One region of the Gilliamella sp. wkB195 genome, then DNA from elsewhere that is predicted to be linked to it. Evidence: riboswitches for the same ligand, from Rfam matches in the RefSeq annotation. Region 1 holds a riboswitch; each other region holds the start of a gene.
What was found. Region 1 has a riboswitch for thiamine pyrophosphate ahead of thiM (hydroxyethylthiazole kinase). Riboswitches for the same ligand answer to the same signal wherever they lie in the genome.
Positions count from the first base shown of each region.

Region 2: it holds a riboswitch for thiamine pyrophosphate, as region 1 does, so the genes downstream of both, tenA (thiaminase II) here and thiM (hydroxyethylthiazole kinase) in region 1, are expected to answer to the same signal.
Region 3: it holds a riboswitch for thiamine pyrophosphate, as region 1 does, so the genes downstream of both, thiB (thiamine ABC transporter substrate binding subunit) here and thiM (hydroxyethylthiazole kinase) in region 1, are expected to answer to the same signal.

Region 1 is NZ_LZGP01000037.1:34,528-46,153, reverse strand. Features, by position in the region: gene A9G08_RS10100 (MFS transporter) at 1-113, opposite strand, end outside; gene A9G08_RS10095 (M20 aminoacylase family protein) at 129-1,301, opposite strand; gene A9G08_RS10090 (heavy-metal-associated domain-containing protein) at 1,730-1,936, shown strand; gene thiD (bifunctional hydroxymethylpyrimidine kinase/phosphomethylpyrimidine kinase) at 2,133-2,945, opposite strand; gene thiE (thiamine phosphate synthase) at 2,957-3,598, opposite strand; gene thiM (hydroxyethylthiazole kinase) at 3,598-4,383, opposite strand; TPP riboswitch at 4,436-4,537, opposite strand; gene trkA (Trk system potassium transporter TrkA) at 4,592-5,953, opposite strand; gene trpS (tryptophan--tRNA ligase) at 6,068-7,063, opposite strand; gene A9G08_RS10060 (phosphoglycolate phosphatase) at 7,087-7,782, opposite strand; gene rpe (ribulose-phosphate 3-epimerase) at 7,775-8,452, opposite strand; gene A9G08_RS10050 (Dam family site-specific DNA-(adenine-N6)-methyltransferase) at 8,492-9,310, opposite strand; gene A9G08_RS10045 (SPOR domain-containing protein) at 9,320-10,129, opposite strand; gene aroK (shikimate kinase AroK) at 10,190-10,711, opposite strand; gene gutQ (arabinose-5-phosphate isomerase GutQ) at 10,900-11,626, opposite strand, start outside.
Region 2 is NZ_LZGP01000018.1:2,760-14,385, reverse strand. Features, by position in the region: gene pdxS (pyridoxal 5'-phosphate synthase lyase subunit PdxS) at 1-374, opposite strand, end outside; gene A9G08_RS04945 (aminotransferase-like domain-containing protein) at 484-1,887, shown strand; gene A9G08_RS04940 (SemiSWEET family transporter) at 2,287-2,550, shown strand; gene A9G08_RS04935 (hypothetical protein) at 2,953-3,186, shown strand; gene A9G08_RS04930 (DUF1161 domain-containing protein) at 3,322-3,726, shown strand; TPP riboswitch at 3,763-3,851, shown strand; gene tenA (thiaminase II) at 3,903-4,547, shown strand; gene asnA (aspartate--ammonia ligase) at 4,594-5,586, opposite strand; gene A9G08_RS04915 (hypothetical protein) at 5,829-6,242, opposite strand; gene A9G08_RS04910 (hypothetical protein) at 7,311-8,663, shown strand; gene allD (ureidoglycolate dehydrogenase) at 8,830-9,879, opposite strand; gene A9G08_RS04900 (carbamate kinase) at 9,903-10,799, opposite strand; gene allE ((S)-ureidoglycine aminohydrolase) at 10,820-11,599, opposite strand.
Region 3 is NZ_LZGP01000024.1:610-8,798, forward strand. Features, by position in the region: gene A9G08_RS06155 (hypothetical protein) at 1-907, shown strand, start outside; gene argS (arginine--tRNA ligase) at 1,317-3,050, opposite strand; TPP riboswitch at 3,568-3,676, shown strand; gene thiB (thiamine ABC transporter substrate binding subunit) at 3,717-4,715, shown strand; gene thiP (thiamine/thiamine pyrophosphate ABC transporter permease) at 4,730-6,310, shown strand; gene thiQ (thiamine ABC transporter ATP-binding protein ThiQ) at 6,288-6,989, shown strand; partial or broken gene A9G08_RS06180 (hypothetical protein) at 7,612-8,189, shown strand, end outside.

The sequences.
Region 1 (11,626 bases):
GCAAACAGCCAAAAAGTAATAACCCCTAATACAATGCCTAATGTTAACCGGTTATAACTTTTAAATTGCGCGGTACTAGAACTCTTTGAAGTTGACATATTTAAACCAGACATAGAAGCGATTTATCCTTATTTACTTAAATATGTTTCAGTTAATGCAACCCAATATGACGCAGCAGGAACAATACATTTATCATTAAAATCATAACCAGGATTATGAACACTACAAAATCCTGGTTCGTCTCCATTGCCGATAATCATATAACAACCATTTGGATTGCTCTCTAACATAAAAGCAAAATCTTCACTGCCCATAAAAGGATGGCAATTATCATGAACACGATCTTTACCGACTAATTTCCGAGCAACTTCTAATGCAAATTTTGTTGCATTAGCACCATTATGTAAAACAGGGCTACCATTGATATGTTCGATTTTAACTGAGGCGCCAAAACTTTCCGCCTGCGAAGTGGCAATTTCGGTAATACGCTTGAGCAATAAAGTCCGGGTATTATTATCTAATGCTCTGACGGTTAGCTTCATCAATGCATCGCTATTGACCACATTGGGGGCTTCGCCAGATTGAATACAACCAATCGTGATAACAGCTTTCTCAAAGGGTGAAACATTGCGGGAAACAATACTTTGTAAAGCAATGCCAATATAACAAGCAACAAGCGTCGCATCAATTCCTCGCTCAGGCATGGCTCCATGAGCACCTTTCCCATTGATGGTGATATGAATCGTATCGGATGAAGCCATAAGAGCACCGTTTTTAAAATAAAAATGGCCTTCCTTAAATCCGGGCATATTGTGAATACCGAAAATCACATCACAAGGAAATTGTTTAAATAAACCCTCATCGACCATCACTTTCCCACCATATAACAACTCTTCAGCTGGTTGAAAAATGACATGTAAAGTCCCATCAAAGTTGCGTGTTTCGGCAAGATATTTAGCTGCACATAGCAAAATAGTGGTATGCCCATCATGACCACAACCGTGGAATTTACCATGGCTAACACTGCTCCAAGGTTTACCCGAAGCTTCAACAATAGGTAATGCATCCATGTCAGCTCTAATACCTATTTTCTTATTACTAGCGCCATTTTTCAAAACACCAACGACGCCAGTTTTTGCTAGACCACGATGAACCTCATAGCCCCATTCAGATAGCTTATTTGCAACTAAATCACTGGTTTTTTTCTCTTCAAAACCTAACTCAGGATGTTTATGAATCTGATGTCGAATATCAACAAATTCTTGTTCTGTTTTTCTAATCGTTTCCATAATATGCTGCATTTTAGGCTCCTAATTAACCTGAATATCGTTTATGAGAAAAAATAAAAATGGAACTATACATCTAAGTTAAAATTATATTTAAAAACAAAAACTATCTTTATTATCAAAACCACATAGATGAATAAATATACAATCTAATTTTGTATAAGTCGATTATTTCTGTTATTCAATTTTTATTCTTGAAGGATAACCTTGCTTATTTTTCTTGGCACCATGGTTTATTTGAGTATAAAGGAGCAGAAACGCTCAATCATTACGTTTTATTAATAACAGATATAAATCTTATAAATTTTCACTATTCTGAGGTGTTTTTTTTGTAGGCTTATTGGCGTAATATAATCACTATACTTTATATGACAGACAAATTTATTTTAATTATAGATGTTCCAACGTTGCACTAGATGAATTATAGATAACAAAAGGGGATAATGATGAAATTAATCGTCGATAATATGAGTTGTCAACATTGTGTTAAAACCATTACTAAAGCAATTAATGATATTGATCCTAAAGCTAAAGTGACCGTTGATTTAGCGAAGCATGAGGTTGATATAGAAGGTGGTACTATCTCACAAGAAGCTGCAATTCAAGCCGTTAATCAAGCGGGGTTTGAGTTTGTGGGTATTTCGTATTAAGGCAATACTATTTACAATTTCTCATTTTAAACGATTAAGACAATCGCTTAAATACTAGATAATACAAATATCCAATAGCCTCTATTTGATTAGATAATGCACTAAAAAAGTTTTCATATACTTCATTGGCACGGATTGTCGATGAAGTATATAGCTGTTGAAAATAGCGTTTGCCGAAAATACTACATTTAGCTTTCTAGCCTTTTCCTGCGGTGTCCCACCATTGATAAAAATGGTGAGTAGGTCCAATTCCTTTACCAATTTTCAAATTATCTGCATTTTCAATGGCACCTTGTAGGTATTTTTTTGCTTGTTTAACGGCTTCTTCTAACTCATATTTTGGTAGTAATGCTGAAATAGCTGCCGATAATGTGCAACCTGTACCATGAGTGTTTTTAGTTTGGATACGTGGTGATGCCATTCTGATGATCTTTGTTGGCGTGATTAAATAATCCGGACTTTCTTGACTTGGCAAATGTCCCCCTTTCATTAATACTGCCTGACAGCCTAATTTGAGTAGCTCATAACCCTGTTGTTGCATTTCATCTTCGTTTTGTGCCTCATGACAATCAAGTAATGCTGCTGCTTCTGGAAGGTTAGGGGTGATGATGGTGGCTAATGGTAATAGCAATTCTCGAATAGCGGTAATGGCATCATTTCTCAATAAAGGATGCCCCCCTTTGGCTATCATTACCGTATCAAGAACAATATTGGCAATAGGATTATTGCTTAATAGATGATTAACCGTGGTTACAATCTCTTTATTCATCAGCATACCGATTTTAACGCTATCAATATGGATATCTTGATAAAGTGTGTTAAATTGAGCCTTAACAAATTCGGGTGGCACTTGGTATATGCTATTAACACCTTGTGTACTTTGTGCGGTTAAAGCAGTAATGACTGACATCCCATAAGCGCCAAGCGCTGAAAAGGCCTTTAAATCGGCCTGAATACCTGCACCGCCACTAGGATCGCTACCCGCTATAGTTAATGAAACTGTTGTCATGGTTTAATTTCCTATCTTGCTTGTCTTATTTTTCTAATCAAATCAGATGTGGCCTTAGCAATATCTCCTTGCCCGCAAATTGCGGATACAACGGCAATACCTTCAATGCCAGTTTGAATCACTTCAGTTAAATTGTTTACACCGATACCACCGATCGCAACGGCAGGGCATTGTTTTGCTTTAACAAGTTCAGTCAATTGGGCGATGCCTATTGCTTCTGCTGCATCTTTTTTGGTGGGGGTTGGATAGATAGGGCCAATACCTAGATAATCGACTAGTTGCCAAGGAACGCGCTCAAGTTGCGAATAATTAGAGACTGAAAGCCCTATCCATTTATCTTCTCCAATTAATCGTCGTGCAACTTCGACAGGTAGATCGCTTTGTCCAACATGAACACCATCGGCATCGACAGCTAAAGCTATATCAATATGATCATTAATCAATAGTGGAACTTGAGTGTCGATTAATACTTCTTTTAAAGCTTGGGCGGCTTTATACCAATTTCTACCTGAATATTCTTGTTCTGAACGTAATTGAACGGCAGTAACACCATTTTCAACTGCAAACTTAGTGGTATTAACCATACCATTTATGCCATCACAAAGTACTGGGTCAAGTACTAAATAGAGTGTTAAATCAAGTTGCTTCTTCATCAAAAATCCTTATTTGTGGTGAAAAGAGAAAGTTGGTCAATAATTGACATAGCAAAAGTACCTAGCCCTTGCTGTTTATTAGCGAGTTCACCCGCTTTTTTCATCATAAAGCAGGCTGAAGCAGTAGCCTTTAAATGATCTTCAGAACTTGCAATCAATGCTGCCACAATCGCAGATAATGAACAACCAGTACCAGTTACTTGTGTTAGCGCGATATCACCCCCAACAATGCTATAAACCTGCTCACCATCTGTGACATAATCGGTCTCACCTGTTATTGCAACAATGGTTTGATATTTCTTGGCTAATAGCATTGCCGCATCTAATGCAGAATCAGTAGAATCCAGCCCATCAGGCCCTTTTGATGATGATTGTTGACCACTTAATGCTAGAATTTCTGAAGCATTTCCTCGAATAACTGTCGGTTTAAATGTTAATAATTGCTTAGCAATTTCAGTACGATATTTCAATGCTGCTCCAACTGCGACAGGATCTAATACCCAAGGAGTTTGATTAGCTTTTGCGGCGGCTAGTAACATGCTTTTAGCGCTGTGACTATTGATCGTGCCAATATTAATTAACAAACCATTTGCAATGGCAACAAAGTCCTCAACTTCTTGCTCAGCTACCACCATCGCTGGTGAAGCCCCAATCGCCAAAAGAACGTTAGCAGTGTAATTTTGTACCACATCATTGGTAATACAATGGATTAAAGGTCGCTTCTGATGAACTTGCCCAATAAAAGGAATGGCATCCTGATTTGAAAATAATTTAATGACCGACATATTCTTTCCTTATCTAATAAATAATATTAAGGGAAGAATGTGTCAAAAGCGGTAATTAAGACAGAGACTTCCCTACGCTGGCATGATCCAGATCAGGTTCAACGGGTAAATTCTCAGTTTTTTGCTCTAACAAAAAACACCCCGAGTCTAAATAACAAATTTGGATAAAATTGAATCTATTATGAACTGAGTTTAAAAATTAAACAAGTTATTGTAATAATCTTTCTATATCACTAATGGCTCGTCTATCCGGTAAGAAAATTATTAAATGATCGCCATCTTCAATCATTAAATCCGTATTTACTATAATTACATCTTCACCACGAACCACGGCACCAATCGTAGCACCTGAAGGTAATTTTAAACTGTTAATATTTTTACCGACTAATTTTGAATTTTCCGCTTCACCACGAGCAACTACTTCGACAATTTCCGATTCACCTTGGCGTAATGAGACAACTTTAACTACACCCGTTTGCCTAACATGGCTTAGTAGTTCTGAAATAGTGGCATGTTGTGGTGAAATCGCGATATCAATAACACTATCGTTAATCAATTCTAAGTAGGCTTGTCGCTGGATAAGAACGATGACTTTTTTTGCCCCCATTCTTTTTGCCAGCATAGATGACATAATATTGGCTTCATCATCGCTAGTGACCGCCACAAACAGATCGGTTAACTCGACTTGCTCTTGTGATAATAATTCTTGGTCTGATGATTCACCATGTAACACGGTGGTATTAACTAACTGCTCAGCTATTAATTCAGCTTTTTCTGCATTACGTTCAATCAACTTAACTTGATAATCATTCTCTAAACGTTTAGCTAAAGCAATGGCAACGCCACCACCACCGCTAATAATAATACGTTTATAAGGTTTTTCTAGCCGTTGTAGTTCACTGGTTACAGCTTTAATGTTAAGAGGAGGGGTAATAAAATAAACCATGTCTCCAGCTTCAATTAAAGTCGAACCTATTGGGCGAATAAAACGATTTTGACGATAAATAGCAACAACACGCGCTTCGACATGTGGTAAATGCTCTTTAAGTTCGGATAGTTCGCTCCCCACTAACGCACCACCGTAATAAGCGGTTACAGCAACCAAACAGACACGATTATCATAAAACGAAGCAAACTGTAGAGCACCAGGATATTGAACTAATTGGCTAATATGATTTGTAATTAAGTTTTCAGGAGCAATAATATGATCGATGTTGATACAATCTTTATTGAAGAATGGGTATCTTTCATCGTTATATTCAGGAGCACGGATTCTAGCAACTTTTTGTGGAATATTAAACATCACATGCCCAATCTGACAAGCCATCATATTTACTTCATCAGAATTGGTAACGGCAACTAACATATCGGCTGATTCCGCGCCAGCACTCTCTAATACTTGTGGGTAAGATGATTTACCGCAAATGACTTGTAAATCAAAACGCTCTTGCAAAGATTGCAATTTATCATGATCTTCATCAACGACAGTCACATCGTTCTGCTTTTCAGTTACTAAATATTCAGCAAGTGCACTACCAGTTTGGCCTGCACCAAGAATGATAATTTTCATAATAAACCTATTATAATCAAAAGGCCTCAACCTAACTCATTATTAGAACAATAGAGCTCATATCAATTAAAGCCGTTTGATATTGTTTAGTAATAATCGCAATCTTATTTTAGATTATACAAAACCGATTGCATCATAAACCTTCTTCAACGTAGGCTCTGCTTTAGCGCGAGCTTTTTGTGCTCCTTCTTGCATAATTGAAAGAAGATAATTTTCATCATCTCGATATTGATGATATTTTGCTTGTAAACCGGTTAACATCTCGATAACTTGATTCGCCACCTCGGTTTTTAGATGACCATACATTTTGCCTTCAAACTCTTTTTCAAGTTCAGCAATCGGCTTACCTGTAATACCTGTCAAAATATCTAACAGATTTGAAACACCGGCTTTGTTTTTTGAATCATAACGTACAACAGGTGGTTCGTCTGAATCGGTCATTGCCCGTTTAATCTTCTTCTCGACATCTTTCGGATTCTCAAGTAAACCAATAACATTGTTACGATTCTCATCTGATTTAGACATCTTTTTGGTTGGATCTTGTAAAGACATCACACGAGCACCTACTTTAGAAATAAACGGCTCAGGAACAGTAAAAATATCGCCATAAAGTGCATTAAAACGCATAGCGATATCACGTGATAACTCGAGATGTTGTTTCTGGTCATCACCTACAGGAACTAAATTAGCTTGATATAACAAAATATCAGCAGCCATTAATACTGGATAATCAAATAGCCCGGCGTTAATATTTTCAGAGTGACGAGATGACTTATCTTTAAACTGCGTCATACGGCTCAGTTCACCAAAATAAGTATAACAGTTCAACGCCCAACCTAATTCAGCGTGAGCTGGTACTTGTGATTGAACAAAAATAGTACTTTTTTGTGGATCGATACCACAGGCCAAATAAAGCGCTAACGTATCAAGTGTTGCTTTTCGCAACTTATTAGGATCTTGACGGACCGTGATCGCATGTTGATTGACAATACAATAAACGCAATCATATTCATTTTGCAAAGACACCCAATTCTTCAAAGCCCCTAAATAGTTGCCTAATGTTAGTTCTCCTGATGGCTGAGCGCCACTAAATACAATTGGTTTACTCATAATTTATTCCTAATTTATACTCATTATTTTTTTGCATCAGCCTTTGGCTGAGGTAATAAGGTTAAAATATCTTTAAAATCATCAAATAAAAAATCAGGCTTGCTAGATGCAATCGACACCCCATAATTATAACCATAACTTAATGCTACAGTCGGGCAATTAGCATTTTTAGCAGCAGTAATATCATTCTTTGAATCACCAACAAACAGCAACTGATCACTAAACAATCCAAAGGTTGCCATGACTTGATAAAGTGGGGCAGGGTGTGGTTTCAACTTAATCACATCACCACCACCAAGTACCAATGAAAAGTATTCTTTAATACCTAATGACGTCAATAAAGCAGGTAAAAATTGTGCAGGTTTATTGGTAACTAAAGCTAAGGGATAATGATTTTCATAAAGCGTTTTTAAGGTTTCTTTAACATGCGGGAATAGCGTTGTTTGCTCATCCATAACCTTATCATAATGATGATTAAACAACTGTTTCGCTTTATTGAAATCCTCTTTAGACGGATTGCGACCAATCACGTTGAATACGCGTTCGAGCATGACATCAATGCCATTACCGACCATGTTTTTTACTTGCTCATTAGTAACGGTGGGTAACTCCAAATCTGCTAACATCTTTTGTGCAGCTAAGGCAAGGCCAGGCACACTATCGACTAAAGTTCCATCTAAATCGAAAGCAATAGCTTGAATATCATTTAACTTAGCCATGGTTAACACCTTCTAATTCTTTACGCATTGCATCAATTACGGCTTTATAATCCGGTTGACCAAATATTGCCGAACCAGCAACAAACATATCAGCACCCGCTCTGGCAATTTCAGCGATATTATCAACTTTAACACCACCATCAATTTCTAAACGAATCTTTCTGTCAGACTCAATAATGCGCTGTTTAACTTGTTGCAATTTTTTTAGAGTACTTGGTATAAATGATTGTCCACCAAAACCTGGATTAACGCTCATTAATAAAATAATGTCGACTTTATCCATCACATAATCCAAATAATCTAACGGCGTTGCAGGATTAAGTACAATTCCTGCACTGCAACCATGATCTTTAATTAATTGCAAAGAACGGTCAAGGTGAATAGTAGCTTCAGGGTGAATAGAGATATTAGTTGCGCCAGCTTTGGCAAATGAGGTAATTAAATCTTCAACCGGCGAAACCATCAAATGAACATCAATCGGAGCCTTAATACCATAATCACGAAGAGCCTTACAAAACATACTACCCATCGTCAAATTTGGTACAAAATGGTTATCCATTACATCAAAATGGACAACATCGGCACCAGCGTCTAATACTTTCTGCGTATCTTCTCCAAGACGAGCAAAATCAGCGGATAATATTGATGGTGCAATAATAAACTCTTTCATAACATACCTCTACTAATAAAACCTTATACATAAAATAGGTTATTTTTGGTACAAGGCTAATATTTCATCAATTTTTTTGCGTCCTTCGCCAGCACAGCTAATTGAGCGTCGCATTTCTGCACGGTAAAGATGGCGCGCTTTACTATATAACGTTCTGGTATACTCTGTATCGTGATTTGATAGTAGTACAGGAATATTTTTTTTATAAGCAATTTTTTCTGCTAATTGTGACAATCGCTTATGTTCTTCAAAACCAAAATTATTGGAATAATAAGCCGTAAAACCGATAGATTCATTTGGAGAAAGATAAGGCGGATCACAATAAATGACAGAATTGCGTTTTGCCATTTTCATTGCTTCATGATAAGGAGTACAGATAAACTCAGCTTTTTGTGCTTTTTGAGCAAAATAGTAGAGCTCCTTCTCAGGAAAATAGATAGTTTTGTAACGTCCAAAAGGTACATTAAAAAGCCCGCTATTATTATAGCGACATAAACCGTTATAACAGTGGCGATTCAAATAGACAAACAAAAGCGATCGTAGATATTGATCTTTACTATAATTAAAGACATCTCGTAGCTGATAAAAAGCCTCAGCTTGATTATTCTGATGATTAAATAATAGCTTAAGATCATTAATAAACTTATCAGGATTGGATTGTAATAACCTAAATAACGCAATTAGATCATGATTGATATCAGCTAAAATATAACTTTTAAAGTTTGTGTTTAAAAAAACAGAACCAGCGCCTACAAAGGGCTCAATGAGTTGGTCCCCTTCTGGTAGATATTGTTTAATTGTGTCCACAAGCTCATATTTTCCTCCAGCCCATTTTAAAAAGGCTCGTTGCTTCTTCAACGGAAACTCCTATTTTGCTGATTTTTCTTTATTAATTGTTTCACCAGATTTAATCCAAGGCTTATCTTTTTGTAGTGCACTTGGTAAAGATTTGATCGCTTTTCTGGCTTCGTCAGCAGAATCATATGTACCTTTAACTAATATATACCATTTAACATTATTTCGTTTGGTTTCATAAATTTGGTAATTAGTGAGATTATGTTCTTTAACCAATCTTTTCAAACCATCAACTGAACTAGAAGAACTAAGTTGAATTGAAAACTGATCATTCTTAATTTTGGCAATCGAAGTTGAATTATTACCTGTTATTACACTATTATTTGAGTTAGAAACAGTAGGATTGCCTCTATCTGGATTTATTGGTTTATTTAAATTAGTTGATGAACCACTAGTATTTTGAGTTGTACTGTTACCCGTTGGTTGCAGCTCTGGTCTAGAACCCGATGTTGACTGTGTTGATGCTGGAGGTTGACTAACCCCATTATCGTGCTCATTAACATTACTATTAATTGGGGCTGGTGGCACAGGTGCAGAATTTTGTTGACCTTGCGCTAACGCCCCACTATCGCCACTGATTGTTGAATCAGGCGTTTGCGTCGACGAAACACCATTGACTTCAGGAGGAGTCAGTATGGTTGTTTTTTTTGAAGGACGAGATATCACAAAGCAAACCAACAAGACAATAATAGCTAAAGCTAATCCCATAATAATCAATTTTTTCTTCGAATAATGCTGAAAAAAAGTTGATATACTAAAAGAAGGCGTAGAAGACTTACTTGATTGTTCTGGTATATAACGATCATCTTTATCTACACGCATATTAACTCCTTTCAAATGGTTTATTGCCTCATGGCCAGCCGAATTTAAAAAATTGAAATTTTAAATTTGTTCTATTTTTTCAATAATATATCCAGCAACACCTTTGGCACTTTGCTCATCAGTTTTAATCGTAATATCAGCGATCTCTTCGTAAAGTGGATCACGCTCTTCGGCTAATTCTTCGTAAAGTTCACGGGGAGTATTGCCACCTTGTAATAAAGGACGACGCTTATCTTTCTGGGTTCTTGCCATCTGTTTTTCTATTGTAGTTTCTAAATAAACTACAATACCGCGAGCTGATAAACGGTTACGTGTCTCTTTAGATAAAATCGAACCACCACCAGTAGCAAGAACTATACCTTGTTTTTCAGTCAACTCATTAATGACTTTCTCTTCTCTGGCTCGGAATCCGTCTTCACCTTCTAAGTCAAAAATCCATGCAATATCAGCACCTGTACGTTTCTCGATCTCTTGGTCAGAATCAAAAAATTCCATACCTAACTGTTGTGCAATTTGTCGGCCTATTGTGCTTTTTCCTGCCCCCATAGGGCCAATTAGAAAGATATTTCGCTTTTCTGCCATTGTAGTTTCATCATCTATTAATTTTGGTTAAAATTTACAACACAATATCAATTTATAATGACTTAAATAACTCATCATTTCGGTATTGAATTGTGTAACTTACTTGGATCTCCGTCTAACGACAAAAATTTAGGTCGGTAATTATCTCAATAGATAGCCCCATTTTGCAACAGGTATTTATTAATCGATTAACTAATACCTGCTTGATGCAGATCATGAATATTCAGCGCACCAACCAATTCGCCGTGATTATTTACCACAGGTGCAGCAGTAATATTATGATCATTAAATGATTTTAAAGCTTCGACCGCTTTCCAAGTTTCAGGTATTTGATGGCCTGGACTTGTCATTACATCGACAATGTTATCTTGTAATGTACCATGTTTTAGTAACAAACGACGTAAATCGCCATCTGTAAAAACGCCAACTATTTTATTATCATCTTGGCATATTGCAACTAACCCCACACCAGTACGACTTAATTCTAACATGGCATCAAGAACTGTTGCAGATTGTGGTACTCTAGGAATTAAATCACCCTTACGCATAATATCTTTTACATGATTTAATAGTTTAGCGCCTAAACTGCCAGCTGGATGTGAACGAGCAAAATCTTCTTCCTTAAATCCACGAGCTCGCATAACGGCAATTGCCAGCGCATCGCCCATCATTAACGTATTAGTTGAGCTTGAGGTTGGAGCTAATCCCATTGGACACGCTTCCTTTTCGATTGAAATATCCAGTACTGCTTGCGCAGCTAATGCTAATGGGGAATCAAGTCCACCTGTTATGGCAATAACTGGAATATTCATTGCTGCAAGAATGGGTAAAATAAATTGAAATTCCTTAGCTCGTCCTGAATAAGAAATCAAAATCACGACATCATTCTCGGTCACCATTCCTAAATCACCGTGT
Region 2 (11,626 bases), on a different contig from region 1:
AAAGGTACGGTAAATTCATCTTTCAATAAATGATATTGTTCATCCGCTGGTGTCAGCACTTCGCTTTCATCAATATAATCTACGCCCATGGACTCTAAAATGCGTGCCTCAACGATATGACCGATTCGCGCTTTTGCCATAACAGGTATGGTAACTGCTTTCATCACTTCTTCAACGATTGTTGGATCAGCCATTCGTGCTACGCCTCCAGCAGCGCGTATATCAGAGGGAACACGTTCTAAAGCCATTACAGCCACTGCACCTGCTTGCTCAGCAATTTTTGCTTGTTCGGCATTAACTACATCCATAATCACACCGCCTTTTTGCATCTGTGCCATGCCACGTTTTACTGTTTGTGTACCTGTTTTCATGATTACTCCTAATTAAATAAAGTATTATTCAAAATAAAATTGCTACAATAAACAGCCAATTGGACTATAATTAACCCATCCAATTATGCATAAATCAAAAAACTGATAGACGATGTGGAATAAACAAAAATTAGCGGCTTTTGACGGAGCACTATTTAAAAAAGTGATCCAGTTGATTGAAAATTACATTGAACAAGGGGTATTAATAGCGGGTGAGAGATTACCATCAGAGCGAGAGTTGGCTAAAAATCTGCACGTTAACCGCTCCACTATTGTCCATGCGCTAGATATCTTAACTGAACGTAATGTATTGGTTCGTAAGCAGGGTAGTGGAACCTTTATTAATGATCAAAAATGGGGGCTTCAAGCTTACTCCACCATTAACTGGCGACTGCCAGCCCATTTCTATCAAAATCGCAAAAGTGTATATCAACAAAAAGTATTTCAGACTCGTCAGCAAATGGCGAACATCTGTGATTTGGCTAATGGTGATTTACCAACTCATATGATGCCCAAATTAATGTTACCCAATATCACCTCTCATGAAATGGTTGCTTATGAAAAGCAAAGCGACATATTGCAATTGGGTCTACCTACACTCAAAGTGCAGATCGCCAATTATATGTTGAACCAATTTGGTATGATGGTTGATACCGATCAAATTTTAATAACCTCAGGAACGCAGCAATCCCTCTTTTTAATTACTCAAGGATTATTAAAACCTGGCGATGCAATAGGCATTGAATCACCTTCATATTTCTATTCATTACCACTATTTCAAGCAGCAGGCTTGCGGTTATATGGTATTGAGTGTGATGCTGAAGGGATAACCTTAGAGAGTTTACAAAAAGTCAGTTTAGAACGGCAAATTAAATGGTTATTTCTAAATCCAATATTTCAAAATCCAACGGGATGTGTGATGAGTAATCATCGAAAAAAACAGATATTGGCATTTTGTCGAAAGCAGTGTATTGGTATTGTTGAGGATGATGCTTATAGTGGGTTAGCTTTTGATCAAAAGAGTCATATCGACCCGATAAAAAAATATGATACCAGTAATCAAGTTATCTATTTAGGATCATTATCCAAATATATTGGTCGCAATATACGTATTGGTTGGATGATTGCACCGAAAGAAATTATCGAAAAACTAGCCAATATAAGGCATCACATTGACTCGGGATTAAGTATATTACCGCAACTTTTAGCTGAAGAATATTTGACTCATCACTACCAATCCCATCAAGAATGGTTACGCCAGCAATTAAAACAGAAGGCTAACCAACTAATAGATTGGCTTGATGACTATTTTAAAGGTGACATCAATTACCAGATACCCACAGGCGGTTTTCATCTATATGCCCATTTGCCCGTTAGCAGTCAGGCACAAGAGTTGGCTATTTTAAATCAATTACTAGCAAAGCATATAATAGTGTCACAAGGCACTGACTTTGGGGATCGAGTTGGCGCTATACGTTTAAGTTATGGTCATTTTGCAAAAGATTTGATGAGATAAAGCGAACTAAGTTTTTATTGATTGTTCTAACAGGTATTTGGCGTTAATAAATAGATCATAACTGCCTAGACAAACAAGGTAGGGTTAATCGGTAAACTTCAAATCTCATTATTGGATTGAATCTCAGCTAAATAATCACAAAACTATCAAAAAATCGCGGTTTTTATGCCTTATTAGCTATATTATATGATATAACAATTTGCGTTTGATATAAGGCATTCGTAGCAATAACATTTATTATTAAAAACCATATCCGATTACTTAAAATAGATTCACATAAAAAATCTTATCATTTTATTTACAAAATATTATCTGAAACCACGGTACACCAATATTTAACTCACTTGCTATATATGTTAGATTATTTGCTCCTTTCATATATAAGCAGGTAGGCTGATTTTGAATCTTTCTCCAAAAGCTTTTCACTATTTGGGTGTTATCGCAACACTTGCATCATTAGGAATGTACGTATCGTATATCCCACAAATTATCGACAATCTTCATGGATTTAAAGCTAATCCAACTCAACCTTTAGCGGCAGCAATTAACTGCTCATTATGGGTCTGTTATGGCTTATTACGACAAAAAAAGGATTGGCCAATTGCAATAGCTAATTTTCCAGGGGTATTATTTGGTTTAACCGCGTTTATTACTGCTTTATAAATTCTTGTTTTAACTCCCTTATATTTTCTTTATACAGCATAATATATGCTGTATTTTTTTATAATCACAATTCTTATGAAATAGGCTAGATAATTGTTACTCAAAAATTGAGAAATCAGAGAAGATTAAAAATTAACCTTGCATATAACTTATTAATTATTATATTGTTATGGAGTTATCAACAGGTTTGTTAAATACTTATCAAATAATAAAGTGAATAATTTAATCGATTAATCTAATTTATCGATTTACTATTGTTATCTAATAGTGATTAGACTATAGTAAAAGTCAGCCTATTTTTTAGGCTGGATTCATCTTCAAAATCTATCAGAATGTTATTTATACAAAGATTAACTAAATTTGATGATTAACAAATGAGTTTTATAAAATAAGGAAATCACCATGGCTGATATTAATCTTTCCGATGATTTGATAAAAGATTTTATCTACTCAATGTACCGTAAAGAGGTATTATTAAATTTAAAAGGTGTGGTTTTGACTGAAGAAGATCGCAAACAACTCCACGCAAAAAGAGACTTTGTAAATCAATTATCTGAAGCCGAATTATCCGATATTCGCTCATGGGTTCTAGATAAATTAAAATTACTTGAAAACCAACACCAAGAGCAGAATTAACTAAAAAATCTATACTAAGCTAGCTTTTTCAAATCTATTGATAAAATTTATTTGCAGCGTTATTCAAAACGATATGGACAGTTTAAACAATCGTTTTATAATGCATCAGTTACTCGATAATCTTAAGGAAAGATCATGAAAAAGTTAGCAGTAGTGTTATTATTAGGTCTCCCAGTTATTGCATCTGCGTCCAATTGTGACGAAATTAGTGCAAATATCGCCGAAAAAATTAAAAATAACGGTGTTAATGAAAATAGCTTCCAATTAAAACTTGTTCCTCAAGATGAACAAAATATTGAAGGTAAAATCGTTGGATCATGTGATCGAGGTAAACAAAGCATTGTTTATATTCGTACACCATCATCAAAATCAGTTAAAGATGAGCCTGAAACACCTGTTGAAATCACACCACAACCCGTCGAGTGCTACAGCCCTAGTAACGCTCCAGTTCAAACGCCAGCTTCGGCACCAGTAGAAAAAGTTCAAACTCCAGAGCCGACTTCTACAGAATCTCAGGAAACTGAACAAAAAGCAGAATAAACGGAAATTTAAGTAACCATTTTATAAATTTTATAATTTGTTTAACCGGGGTGCTATAGGCTGAGATTATACCCGTTGAACCTGATTCGGTTAATACCGACGAAGGGAGTTTAAAACACGTCTATTATAGAAATCTGTTTAACTCCTTATAGCGAATTTGTCAAAAAGGAGTCATTATGCCATCATTTAACTCACTGATTGAATCAAGCGAGTGGAAACACTATATTCAACATGATTTTGTTCAACAATTAGGAAAAGGCACATTACACTTAACCTGTTTTCAATACTACCTGAAACAAGATTATCTTTTTTTAATCAACTTTTCCCGAGCTTGGGGACTTGCAGTATATAAAAGTCACGACATTGCTCAAATTCGTCAATCATTAGAGAGTTTAAAAATCATTGTTGAAGTTGAACTCGATCTGCATATTGAATATTGCAAAAAATGGCACATATCTGAATATGAACTAAGCACATTAAAGGAAGCCAAAGCCAATAGCGATTATACACGTTATGTGCTTGATATAGGATTACAAGGCGATATATTAGATATACACATAGCGATGGCGCCCTGTTTAATTGGGTATGGCATGATTGCCAATTGGATTCAAGGTTGGGACGAAAACAACCCATATCGCTCTTGGATTGAGATGTATGCTAGTAAGGAGTTTCAACAAGCAGTACAAAAAGAAATTGCTTGGATAGAAGGACAATTACTTAATATTAGTGAAAACCGATTTAAACAATTAAGCCAAATATTTAAGCAAGCGACGCAATTGGAAATAAATTTTTGGCAAATGGCATTGGATAAAAGTGACTAGTAAATAGCATGCTTTACCATTTTAGATAAAACATGCTGAGCATGAATTATAAAAGTTGTTGATAGTTTTGCTTGGTTACATCATCCCAAACACTTGCTTGGACTTGCCCAATATGATGTTGTTGTAAAAGCAACATAGTTAGTCGAGATTGTCCAATCCCGCCACCAATTGTCTGTAAAAAATCACCATTAGCTAATGCCTTATGCCAAGCATATTGGAGACGATCTTCATTATTGGTTAATTTTAATTGACGCTTTAACGTCTCAGGATCGACGCGAATACCCATTGACGAAATTTCAAAACCACTATTTAAAACTGGATTCCAAACTAAAATATCACCATTTAATCCTTTAGACCCCATCTCATTATCGCTACTCCAATCATCATAATCAGGGGCGCGCACATCGTGTTTTTCTTTATTTGACAAATCACCGCCAATACCGATTAAAAATACTGCGCCTAACTCCTTAGTAATCGCGTTTTCGCGCTCTTTTGGTGACAAATTAGGATAACGTTTTAATAACTGCTCACTATCCATAAAAGTGATCGACTCTGGTAAAAAACAAGAAAGATGATATTTTTCTGAAACCACTTTTTCTGTAGCCTTAATAGCACTATAAATCTTCTCTACCGTCTGTTTTAAATAAGCTAGATTCCGATCTTCAGGACGAATCACTTTTTCCCAATCCCATTGATCGACATAAACAGAGTGAATAGGGGAGAGCTTATCTTCATCAGGGCGAAGTGCTTTCATATTGGTATAAATACCTTCACCAACTGGAAAATTATGTTGGCTCAAGATTTTACGTTTCCATTTAGCGAGTGAATGAACCACTTCAAATTGTGCATCAGGAATACTCTTAATATTAACCTGAACCGCCTTCTCAGTCCCAGATAAATTATCCTGAACACCATCACCAATTTGACTCAAAAGTGGGGCTTGAACTTCAATTAGTGATAAATTATTAGCTAATTGCTCAGCAAAAAATTGTTTAACAAAATTGATCCGTTGTTGCTGCTCTTTAAATGATATCGTCATGTCTCATCTCAAAAAGTGAATGGGTTAGTGACGATAAATTAAACTAGAAAACAGAAATATGCAAGTTAGAACATATACGGACTTTTTATAAAGCGCTAAGCACTATAATTAAATTCACAGATTCCCGATATGGGCAAGGACTGCATCACACATTAAACGTAAAAAATGAAATTAAATTACCCAATAATACAATATATTAGGTAATTATGTTTCATCATATAGGTAAAAGATAATTGAGTTAATTATTGATTAAAATAGGTGGAAACAATATGGGTTAAATTTGGCTTTTGCCATTTTGCGATGAACACAAAATTAGGTACTATAAATGGATACCTTTTGTTTTCAGCCAAAGTAAATTCAAGTTTGCTGGTAATCCAGCCTTTTTTGAACTTGAAATTTGAAATTGACGTCACCGGGATTCGAATAACATCATTCGTTAAATCTCCAGCGAGAGTTAAGCCAATTAAAATAATTTCATCGGACTTAAAATAAATAAGGTAGTGTTTAATATCAAAAGCGGCTGCGCCCTGAAAAAGTGCAAATCTCCAAAGTTTTGGGTGGATAGAACCATAAATTACTGATGAGCTATTAAAATCAGGTAATTCAAGTTTTTCAAATAAGGCTTTTATTTTTTCTAGCTTTAACCCATCATTCATGTTAATACTCCCTTGCGTTGAAAATTTACTCTTAATTAACACATTGTTTTTATTAAAAATCGAAGATTTTAATAAGTTGAGGGGATTGATTATAAAACTATTAAAAACTAATTAAAATAGAAATGTAGTAAGAGATCATAACTATCATATAGAAAAAATTCAGACTTACGAATGGATGAAATATGATCAGATAAGTTATTGCATAAAATCCTTTCGTAAAGGGAGAGGATATGTATTTAAAAATTAAATAGTCGAAGAAATCGTAATAAGCGATTGAGCGGCTTAGCGACGTTTGAATTACCCGCGGGTTTATTTTTGAGGTTTCTATCGCAAAAAAAGTTGAGGAGCGGGGTTTTTGGGGTTCTAAATTTTGTTTTGCAATGTTGCCTAAAATAAATAATTCCGTTCTAAATATGGCACTCTTTAGTTATCGTGTTTTTCCATCAAAAAAGTTGAGGAGCGGGGTTTTTGAGGTTCTCAATTTCACTTAAAAAATTATTAAAATATCAAAATCACTAAATTTCTAATTTAAAGCCCTAAAATAAAATTTTCGAGGATCAATCGCTCTAATTTTAAAGATTTGTAATCACAATATCTCTAATTAAAACAGCAGTTAAATAATTATAAACTAGAACCATTTTAGAACCTCTTTACGAAAGTTAACGCAAGTGAGTGAAAAAAAGTGTTGCATCGTGTTTTTCCAATCACTATACTTTTTACACGGTTTTAGCTAATGGGCTAAAATTTGACAGAAACGTGTAAAATTGCAAATTAATCAAAAAATTACTTGACAGGGTAGTCCAAAATGCATTATAATTTTCAACAGGCAACAGGCAACAGGCAACCTGGCCAACCTATCTTTTAAATTCGTCTAAGTCCAGCTCTCAGCTTAAATTTTTCACTGAAACTTGTTTTTCCACGCAATCAAGTGAAATTCCGCGAATTTTCGCGCGATCGCTCCCGCGATCCTCCTCTCGATCTTTTTTCCGATCGTTTTCCGGATCCTCTTTCAGATCCTGTTTTCGATCCTTCAGCTTTTCCAAATTATCCCGGCAGATTGTTTTTTTCGTGGCTCTTTTCCTTCCTTTTTCTGGTCACGCATTGACATCACAGACAACTAGGAATGCGATACAGGGTAGTGCACCGTATCTGACTTTCGACGGTGGTCGTACACGTGCGGTTGATGCTAACGGTCTGCTTGGGATTACGCTATCTAACGGAATTAAATATACACCTTCAACCAATACTTCATCTTCTTCAGCACCAATCGCCTTGCCGGCTGCGGGTCAGAGTTTTGCTGATATTCGTATGTTCGTTCCTACTGATACAAATTCAGTCGATTTAAGTACTCTTATCGGTCCACCTAATAATTATTGGGGTGATGATGATGGAGATTCTGGCGTTAGTGCTACTGGTCGTTTAAGTTTATCTATCGTTGATAAAAACAATCAAGCTGTATCACGTAGTACTGTGCCAGAGATTTGTAAGGCACCTTATCGCGTTACATTATCCAGTACTGGTGGTACATTATCCACACGTTATGGGGTTCCTAATAGTCGAGCTTTCAATGAAAGTAGTGTGACTTATTTCTTGAATCCTAAAGCTACGCCGGTGGTTTGTTTTGCCAGACCTAGTCTGAGTTTAGGTTCATATCCATATTCTGGTCTTTCCAGGATATGGGACCAAAATAATGGTTTTCTTCCTCAATCAACTGACCCATCACGCTATGCTTCAAACTTTCCTACTACTGGTGCTAATGGATTGTACTTTGATTTACTTATTGGCGGGGGTAATCAGGCGTTGTCTTGGTCTCCTGTTTCTCAGGGGGAGATCACAGTCACAATGTCTAATTCTACTTCTACAAGTGTACGCGTTACTTTAACTGGTCCTTTCGCTACCGAATCCCAGCATGATTCAGCCAATCCTGGTCGTATTTCTATACCTACTTTGCCTCAGACCTTCGAGTTGGTCGGTCAAGACAGTCAAGGTAATCCTGTTGTTAAATATGGTTTTACTATAAAGCGGTGGTTCGTCAACCGAGGTTATGGTGATCGGAGTTATGATTCTATGAGATCTTGGTGTAGAAGTCTTGGTTACGGTATGCCTATGGTAAGGGATTTAACAAATGCATCTTGTCCTAATAGCGTTTCAGAAACGCTCTGTCACAACTCCGTTGGAGCTAGACCTCGCTCACGTGATAATTATTACCAGCGTTATATTGGTGCCGGTTTTTTCACTGAGTGGGGTGATATGACCCGTTATTACGCTGGCTTCAACAAATCGTACTTCTGGACTAGCGATGAGTATGGTAGTGGTGGTCGTTTTCCTTATTTTTTTGTTGTAAGAATAACTGATGGCAGAGTGGCTAGGATGACCACAGATAGCTATTACTCACACGCCTCTGGGCTTTGCATAAGGTAAGAACGAAAGAATTAAAATAGATAGCTGACTAGAAAAGTCAAAGTGGTTGAGCTATAAAAAAGCGATTTTGTGGCTTAGCGACGTTTAAATTACCCGCCTAGGCGGGTATTTTTGTGGTGTTTTATCTCAAAAAAAGTTGAGGAGCGGGGTTTTTGAAACCTTGATATTATTCGGCAAATTTATTTTTATGATCATAACGATTGTAATGAATATCATCACTAATTAAATAATTATAGATATCATCAACTATCTCTATGCCATTTTTTAAGTAATCGGCTTCACGTTTTTTGCTTCTTTCGCCTGGAAAGAAGATTTCACTATTGCCTTTGGCTGGTTTGGTTTGTTTTAGTTGGTCAAGCATAGCTGACATGGTTTGTTTAAAGATTTCGAGTCCAACAAAGTATTGTGGGTTGATCACAATATGCAGATGACCAAGGTTGCGCCCTTGGGATAGATCCGCATACATTGATGAAACGTTTTTACCAAATGGTAAGCCAAGTAATATGCCTGAAAGTACATCGACCATCATCATTAGTCCATAACCCTTGGCATCGGCTATTGGTAGTAGGGCGTTTACTTTGTGGGGATCGGTTGTTGGTTCACCATGTTCATCAACCGCCCATGTTGGGGGAATGGAGGCGCCTTTTGATCTGGCGTATAAGACTTTTCCCCAAGCTTGGACAGTGGTTGCCATGTCAAATGAGACAATCCTTTCGTCGTTCGTTGGTGCTGCAAATGCGATTGGGTTGGTTCCAAAAAATTCTTCTGCGCCACCATAAGGAACCGCCATTGGGTCAGATTGGCACATGGATATGGCGACTAAGTTTTGTTTAGCTGCCATTTCGGTAAAGTAACAAAGCGAGCCACTATGTGACATTCGACGAATTCCGACTACGGCAACGCCATTTTTCTTCGCCATTTCTATGGCTTTGTCCATACCAACTTTAGCGGCAACTAATCCGCATCCGTTATCAAAATCTAATATTGCTGATGATGGACCGGTTTCTTTATAGGTGACATTGGGGGAGTGAGTCATGCCTCCTTTTGCAATGCGTTCAGCATAATATTCAACTCGTACGGCGCCATGCGAGTGGATGCCTCGTGCATCAGCAAATGCAAGCGTATCGGCAGCAATATCGGCGTGCTCTTGAGTTAATCCAGCTTTATGTAGTTTTTTGGCAATTAAGTTGTGTAGTGTTTGTCTGTCTAGTCTCATTTTATCACTCCTATCTATAGTCGCTATTTGGTGATGATAGTGCCTTTTGTTTGTGCTAATAGCGATTCGATATCTGTTAAGTTGCCAATATAGGCGGTATTGCCAGTTTGTTCGACAAATTCAATAACGGATTTGATTTTTGGTCCCATAGCACCATCATCGATTGCCATTGGTTGTATTCGTTTGGTATCAACCTTGCCTAGAGCGGTTTGCTCAGGTGTGCCCCAGTTTTCATAAACGGCGTCAGTATCGGTTAATATCATTAAGTGGTCAGCCTTTAGTTCGATTGCCAGTTGGGCAGCGCTATGATCTTTGTCGATAACCGCCTCGATACCTTTATAACCCGATTTATCTTTTATTACGGGAATTCCGCCCCCACCATTGCAGATGACGATGGTATCTTGGTTAATTAGCTCTTTGATGGTATTAAGTTCGATAATTTTTTTCGGTTTTGGGGATGCAACAACGCGTCTTAGGTATTTGCCATCTTGTTTAAATTGCCAACCATATTGGACTTGTAGTTTTTGTTGTTCTTCAGGTTGATATACCGGACCTATAAATTTGGTTGGATCTTTGAATGATGGGTCGTTGCTGTCTACTTCGACTTGTGTTAATACGCAGGTAACTTGGTTGACATATTGCTGTAAGCTTCGCTGTATCATATACCCTAACATGCCTTGTGTTTGAGCAACAAGGACATCAAGCGGGTAGGCGGGTACGCTTGGGTAGCTGGCATTTTGTAGAGCAAGTAATCCAACTTGTGGTCCATTGCCGTGAACAATAACAAGTCGATATTTATTGGCTAATTTGGCAATAAATTGGGTCGTGCTGTTGATGTTTTGGTATTGGTTGTCAATAGAGAGTAATTCATTTCGTTTTGAAATCGCATTACCACCTAATGCAATAACTATTAGTTCCATACGGTGTCCTTTATTTTTGTTTAGATGTCCACATCCCGATGACAATCTTTTGAGTAGATATAACTCAGTGGTTGTTGGCCAACAGAGTAACACGCTTGTAGCGCATAGGCTCCCATAAAGATGTAGTCGTCTTTTTTAACCGGTATCCACTGGTTATCAAGTAGGTACATACCTTCACCACTAAGTAAGTAGGCGCCGTGTTCTTGTACATGGGTTTCGATATAGCCATGACTTGCACCCGGTAGGAAGGTAAGAATATGGAAGTTCATATCAAAACCGAGTTCTTTGGGGAGAAGGTCTTGTATAAATACGTTATCCATATTTTCATAATTCATGAGCTCTAGTTGTTGAATATGATTGGCAATCACACGTGTTTGATAACCGGAAATAGGGGTGTAGCGACGTTTGTACAGGAATAAACGTGATGAAGTGGTCATATTTTGTAAATAGAGTTTAACCCCAGCGGGGCAGTAAATGTAGCCACCAGTTTGTAAACGGTGTGATTGGTCATTGGCTTTTGCGTTGACCTCACCCTCTATCACATAGGCGAATACTTCAATATCATCATCCCCAAATCCTTGTAAGTTTTGACCACCTTGGTGCATGGTGACAAGGTAATCGACAAAGGATGCCCCTAGTTTAGGCGTGGCTAAGATGGTGATGTCACAATTTTCAAAGCCGGGAATGATATTTTTAACTAAGCCATCAGGCGGTATTAAGGCAAAATTATGACGTTTGATTATCGCGCGGGACGCTAATAGGTCTTTTGGGTAGCCGATGTTGTTATTGATATATCCCATAATGATCTCCTTGGAACATATGCTTTA
Region 3 (8,189 bases), on a different contig from region 1:
ATCTGTATCACGTAGTACAGTGCCAACAATTTGTAAGGCACCTTATAAGTTTACCTTATCAAGTACTAACGGCACATTATCTACACGTTATGGCGTTCCCAATCGTAGTGATTTCAGTGCAAGTAGTGTAACTTATTACATCAACCCTAACGTTACACCGATGGTTTGTTTTGCCAGACCTAATTCAGGTGGTTATGCTGGCCCAGCTTTGATATGGGACCCTACTAAGGGTTTTCTCACTCAGTCAAATGAGCCATCCTCTTACGGTCAAAACTTTCCTACTACTGGTGCTAATGGATTGTATTTTGATTTACTTATTAGTGGCAGTAGTCAGGCGTTGTCTTGGCCTCCAATATCTCAGGGTGGTATCACAGTTAAAATGACTAATTCTACAGCTACAAGCGTTCGTGTTACTTTAACTGGTCCTTCCGCTACTAGATTCCAGATTAATTCAGACAATCCTAGTCGTATTTCCAAACCTTCTTTGCCTCAGACCTTCGAGTTGGTCGGTCGTGATGGTCAAGGTAATCCAGTTGTTAAATATGGTTTTACTTTGAAGCAGTGGTTCGTCCACCGTGTTTCTTGGAATGGCAATTATTCTCCTGCCTTATCTTGGTGTAATGGTATCGGTTATCGAATGCCTCGCGTAAAGGATTTAACCAATGCAGTTCGTAAAGATTTAGTTGTACCTAGTGCCACTCCTTCCTCATTTGGTAATAGTTTTATGCGTCATATAGGTTCGGGTTTTTTCACTGAGTGGGGTTATAATACCGTTGGCACCGCCTTCGAACTTTTTTTCTGGACTAGTGACTCCATTGGTCGTGACCAGGTTATCGTGGGTACGCAGCGTGGTAATGTGGTGAGGCAGAGCCTCTTAGGCAGCGACGGACTTTGTGCCTATCCTTAGTTTTTATTTCTTCGTCCTTAATCCTTAGGGCGGGGGGCATAAAAAATAGTGTTGAGTCATTAAAAGTAAGCTAAGAGTCAACGTCGTTTAGCCATAAAAAGCGAGTTTGTGGCTTAGCGACGTTTGAATTACCCGCCTCGGCGGGTTTATTTTTGCATTTTTTTATCTCAAAAAAAGTTGAGGAGCGGTTTTTTTGGGGTTCTAAATCCTACTTTTTAATATTGTTTTATATGAATAATCCAGCTTTAAGCTGTGGCGTTTAGTTGTGTTTTTATATCAAAAAGTTGAGGATTTTTTGGGATGAATTTGGTTTTATAAAACTCCCCTCAATTTTAAATGCTGAAATTTTTAAGATGTTTTTAAGTGGCGATATACCACCGATATTGAACAATATCGGTGGCTGGTTTTGTTACATTTTTTCAACCGTTTTAATTCCAAGCATATCTAAACCGGTTTTAAGGGTTTTTGCTGTTAAAGATGCCAGTTTTAGACGGCTATGTTTCAAGTCTTCATTTTCGGCTGCCAAAATTGGGCAGTGCTCATAGAAGCTAGAAAATAGGGTGGCGATATCATACAAATAGGCGCACAGCACATGCGGTGTGCCTTCTGCAGCAACGGTTGAAACGGTTTCATCAAATTGAATTAATCGAATTGCTAATGTTCGCTCTTTGTCCGTGCCTAAATTGATATTACCAGTTAAGCTATCTTCGTTGATATTTGATTTTCTAAACACCGACAGTACGCGTGTATAGGCATATTGTAGATAAGGTGCAGTATTGCCTTCAAATGACAACATGTTATCCCAATCAAAAACATAATCGGTGGTACGATTTTTGGATAGGTCGGCATATTTCACTGCGCCAATCGCTACTGCATCAATCACTTTGGCAAGTTCTGTTGGAGAAAGATCGGGATTTTTACTTTTAATTAGTGCTTCTGCACGCTCTGTTGCTTCGTCAAGCAGGTCGTTTAATTTTACGGTATCACCTGAGCGAGTTTTAAACGGCTTGCCGTCTTTACCTAACATCATTCCAAACATGTGGTGTTCAAGTTTTAAGGATTCTGGTACATATTTCGCTTTATGTACGATATCCCAAACTTGTTCTAGATGTTGGTGTTGACGTGAATCGGTATAATATAAAATACGTTCAGCATGAAGTGTTTCGTAACGATATTTTACACAGGCAATGTCGGTTGTTGCATAAAGATAGCCACCATCACGTTTTTGGATAATAACACCCATTGGTTCGCCTTCTTTATTTTTATATTCATCTAGAAATACGACGATGGCACCGTCACTTTCAACCGCTAATTTTTTCTGTTTTAGATCGGCAACAATGCCTGGTAGCATACTGTTATAGATGCTTTCGCCCATTGTATCTTCAACCGATAAGGTGACATTAAGGCGTTTATATGTGGCAATGTTTTGTGTCATGGTGATATCCACCAGTTTTCGCCACATTTCACGGCAATATTGGTCACCACCTTGAAGTTTTACGACATAATTACGGGCTTTTTCGGCAAAGGCTTCGTCTTCGTCGTAATGTTTTTTAGCTGCGCGATAGAACGATTCTAAATCTGAAAGTTCCATGTCGTTGGCATGTTCGTTTTCCATTTTTTCAAGATAGGCGATTAACATCCCAAATTGGGTTCCCCAATCACCAACATGGTTGGCACGGATAACATTATGACCAAGAAAGCTTAATACTCGGACACTAGCATCACCAATAATGGTTGAGCGTAAATGGCCGACGTGCATCTCTTTTGCTACGTTTGGTGCAGAGTAATCAACCACAATAGTTTGTGGTTTGGCTGGTAAAGTAATATTCAGTTTATCACTATTTAGCGCGACTTCGTTTTGTTCAGCAATCCAACTATCTTTTAAAAAGATATTAATAAAACCAGGACCGGCGATCTCGATTTTATCGGCAATATCATCAATATCAAGATGTTGTAAAACTTTTTCAGCTAATGCTCGTGGTGGCATTCCCAATTTTTTAGCGGTAGACATGATACCATTTGCTTGGTAGTCACCAAATTGGGCTTTAGCTGATTGCTTGATTAAAGCGTCGCAGTTTTTATCAGCACCCGCCATAATCATTGCTTGAGAAACACGTTGTGTTAATAGTTGTTGAATATTCACACTGAACCTAATCGTTTAAAATAAAATGCCCAATATAATACTGATAAATTGATAAATTGTCACTGTGGGATTAGTTAAGGACAAGTAAATAGCTGATTCTTTTATAAACGAAAATTTTTTTATTTAGATGTAATCTATCAACTCAATTATAAAATAGATAAAAAAATAAAGAGAAAACAGGTGCCGAAATTTATTTAACTACCTGATTATCAATATCCTTTTGCTCTTTTCAACTTCGGTGTTTGCTCAAGGTCATCTGCAAGAAATAAGATTCACAATTGACAAAATACTATGATAATCATGGTGAAAATATCCTTTTGAATGAATATGCAAAACTCACTCACTCCTTAAATAAGCAAGAAATCGATTTTCTGATTACAAATGGGGCTAAGCGGAAATTTTATAAAGCTATCAGTTTGATCAAGCGCAGTTACTCTCTTCCAAAATCATAGATAAGTTTGCAGGCAACCGTTGAAGGTAACTATTTACAATTATACCTTCACCCTCTAAACTAATGTCGTTCTCAACGGGGTGCCCTAGTGGGCTGAGAGTGTCAGATTGATTGACATAACTCGTCGAACCTGAACTGGATAATGCCAGCGGAGGGATTTGAGTTATTATATCTGCTCAAACCTTTTGTCTTTTACCTATTTCTTTGGAGGCAAAATGTTTTGTAAAAACTTTTTACTACCTGTTATTTTTCTATTTTCACTTTTTAGCCCATTAGCCAATGCAGAACTGCCCACTTTGACGGTTTATAGCTATAATTCATTTATGTCACAATGGGGACCCGGTGAGGCAATCAAAAAAGGGTTTGAAGCCCAATGCAATTGCCAACTTGAGGTTGTGACATTAGGTGATGGTGTGTCGGTTTTAAATCGTATTCGCCTTGAAGGCGATAAAACGAATGCGGATGTTATTTTAGGGTTAGATAACAACCTATTAGAGCAAGCCAAACAAGCGAATATTCTTATTCCTCATCAAATCGCTAAACCCGACAATCTCAACACCAATTGGTGGGATGATAGTTTTATGCCTTATGATTTTGGTTATTTTGCTTTTATCTACAATAATAACAAAGTCAAAAATCCACCTCATTCTTTACATGAACTGGTTGAAAATAAAGCCGGTTTGAAAATCATCTACCAAGATCCAAGAACCAGTACACCAGGACTCGGTTTACTATTTTGGGTAAAAAAAGTTTATGGTGATAAAGCAGCAGAAGCGTGGCAACAAATCGCTAAAAACACGGTGACAGTCACCAAAGGTTGGAGCGAAGCTTATGGTATGTTTTTAAAAGGCGAAGCGGATTTTGTACTTAGTTACAGTACATCGCCAGTGGCACATATCATTAATGAAAACGAGCATCACTACGAAGCAGCTATTTTTGATGAAGGACACTATCGTCAAGTTGAAGTCGCCGGAATTATTAAATACAGTCAAGAAATTGACCTAGCGCGCCAATTTTTACGTTATTTGCTGACACCTGAAGTCCAACACCAATTTGCTGAGAAAAATGTGATGTATCCGATTATCAAAACGGATCTACCTAATGCCTTTGCGCAAATTAATTCGGTCAATAAATCGTTAGAATTTGAGCCAGCAGAGATTGAAAAACATCAAAAAGCTTGGATTCGAGAATGGCAATCGGCAATTAGTCAATAGATCCCGTATCGTCAATGTTAAAATTTAAATCGTTATTACCCGGAATAAGTGCTGCGAGCTTAATACTCATCATTTTAAGCTCGGCACTTATTGCTATTTGGCGATTTGCCTTGGAGTCAGGAAATTTGACGATTTATCTTGATAGTTATGTACTTCATATTGTTTGGATCACTTTTTATCAAGCTTTGTTATCGACAATACTTTCGCTGGCATCAGCAATATTAATGGCTAAGGCGCTCTCCTTTATTGATTTTAAAGGTAAAAAGTTACTGATAAAAATAATGCCAATTACCTTTATTTTACCCGCTTTAGTGGTTGTGACAGGGTTGTTGTCGGTATATGGGCAACAAGGTTTACTGGCTTACATTTGCCAAGTACTGCATATCCCATTTTCATTTCCTATTTATGGCTTGCAAGGTATTTTGTTGGCTCATGTTTTTTTGAATTTTCCTTATGCTTGTGTGCTCTTTTACAAAACATTAAACAGTGTTGCTATAGAACAAAGACAGTTAGCGGCACAACTTAATTTTTCAACATTTACCTATTTTAAATTACTTGAATGGCCGTTACTTCGTAGACAAATATTGCCTATGGCAGCACTTATTTTTATGCTCTGTTTTTCGAGTTTTGCCATAGTGCTTGCATTGGGTGGTGGTCCAAAATACACCACGTTGGAAGTGGCTATTTATCAAGCGGTGCGAGACTTTGATCTATTACAAGCCGCATTGCTATCTTGCGTGCAGTTGGTTTGCTGTATTGTTTTTATCAGCTTGATGCAGAAAATAAATAGAAATGATAGAAAGCTGAGTGTTAAATTTAGTCACTCCAACTATCAATTACCGATAACCAATTGGCTAAAAATGATTAGCATGATCATTATCGTAATAGGGGGATTATTTATCCTGTCTCCGATGATTACCATACTTTTTCAAGGTTTCTATTTTTTCCAAATCTCATTACTCACATCGATGTTGCAACAAGCCTTACTCTATTCAATCCTTATTGCTATAGGTTCCGCTATGATAGCGATGTTACTTGGGTTACTTTTGCTATGGACCAATTGCCGACTATTGATTAACCAACAACGTCAATTAAGTAATCGGCTTATGCTGGTTGCCTCACTGATATTAGCCATACCAAACATGGTATTAGCATCGGGATTGTTTTTATTGTTATTTGGTTATAGTCATCACACTGTTTTTATCTGCTTATTAATTATGGTTTGTAATGGGTTAATGGCGCTACCTTTCATCCTTAAAAATTTAGCTACGCCGATGTATGATATTACTGCACGCTATTGGCAATTAACCCAAACCCTTAATATCAATGGATTAACGCATTTTTATTTGGTCGATTTTAAGGGGTTAAAAAGCCTTATGTTGATGAGTTTTGCCCTTGCTGCCATATTGTCATTGGGCGATTTTGGGGTAATAGCTCTGTTTGGCGGGCAGTCGGTGACCACGTTACCTTATTATTTATATCAACAGATATCGCATTATCATTATCAAGAAAGTATCGTGACAGCGGCGATATTATTACTTTTATCTTTTAGTTTATTGGTTGTGATGGATTATGATCGAACTTCAAAAAATTGAATATCAATATGACAACTTCAACATGCACTTTACGCTAAATATTGCTGCTAAAGAGCGGGTTGTTATTGTCGGACCAAGTGGCGCGGGCAAAAGTACATTACTTAGCTTGATTGCGGGGTTCATCTTTCCTAAATCAGGACAAATCATTTTAAATAACCAAAATGTCACAACAACGTTACCCGGTAAACGCCCTGTATCGATGCTATTTCAACAAAATAACTTATTTAGCCATCTAACGGTTGAACAAAATATTGCTTTAGGCATTAAGCCGACATTAAAACTGAGTCGAGCTGAACAAACGACTATTAATGATATACTGGTTCGTGTAGGGCTGGAAGGCTTTAACCATCGCTATCCCGAACAGCTATCGGGTGGCCAACGGCAACGCGTGGCTTTGGCTCGCTGTCTTATACAACATCGTCCTATATTATTATTAGATGAGCCATTTTCTGCTCTTGACCAAGCTCTTCGCTTTGAAATGTTGGCATTGGTGAATCAGGTTTGTAGTGAATTTAATCTGACCTTAATGATGGTATCGCATTATCTGGATGAGTCACTTAGCCATTTTTCCCGCTGTGTGGTTATTGAAAATGGAAACGTCATATTTAATGCAGAACCAAAACAGCTAGCTGAAAATCAAGAGATAGCTAAATTGTTAGGGATAAGTTATTATTCATAATTAGAATTCTCCGTAAAAAAAAGTTGAGGAGCCGGGTTTTTGAGGTTTTAAATTTCACTTAAAACTTTTAAATGATCATAACCACTATTTTAAATACTAAAATAATTTTTTTAGGATGAATAACAGTGATTCTAAAGATTTGTAATGATGATAATCTTTAATTAAAACAGCGTTTAATCAATTATCATCTAGATCCTTTTTAGATCCTATTTACAAAAGTTAACGTAAATGAGTGAAAAAAAGTGTTGCATCGTGTTTTTCCAATCACTATACTTTTTACACGGTTTTAGCTACTAGGCTAAAATTTAGCAGAAAAATATAAAATTGTAAATTAATCAAAAAATTACTTGACAGGATTGTCGCATATGTTCTATAATTTTCAACAGGCAACAGGCAACAGGCAACTTGGCCAACCTATGTTTTAAATTCGTCTAAGTCCAGCACCCAGTTTAAATTTTTCACTGAAGCTTATTTTTCTACTCAATCAAGTGAAATTCTGCGAATTTTCGCGCGGTCGCTTCCGCGATCCTCTTCTCGATCCTTTTTCCGATCGTTTTCCGGATCCTCTTTCAGATCCTGTTTTCGATCCTTTTCCGAATTATCCCGTCAGATTGTTTTTTTCGTGGCTATTTTCCTTTCTTTTTCCAGCCATGCATTGACATCACAGACAACTAGGAATGCGATACAGGGTAGTGTACCTTATCTGACTTTCGACGGTGGTCGTACTCGTGCAGTTGATGCTAACGGTCTGCTTGGGATTACACTATCTAACGGAACTAATTACACGCCTTCTACCAATTTATCATCTACAACCCCAATCGTCTTGCCGGTTGAGGGGCAGAGTTTTGCTGATATTCGTATGTTCGTTCCTACTGATACTAATTCAGTCGATTTAAGTACTCTTATCGGTCCTCCTAATAATTATTGGGGGGATGATGATGGTGATTCAGACGTTACTGCTACAGGTTCTTTAAGTTTATCTATCGTCGATAAAAACGGTCAAACGGTATCACGTAATTCCGTGTTAACAATTTGTAACGCACCTTATAGGATTAAGTTATCCAGTACTAACGGTACATTATCAACTCGTTATGGCGTTCCTAATCGTAGTGATTTCAGTGCCCGTAGTGAGACTTATTACGTCAATCCAAAGGCTTCGCCTGTGGTTTGTTTCGTCAGACCTAATTTAATGTATGGTAA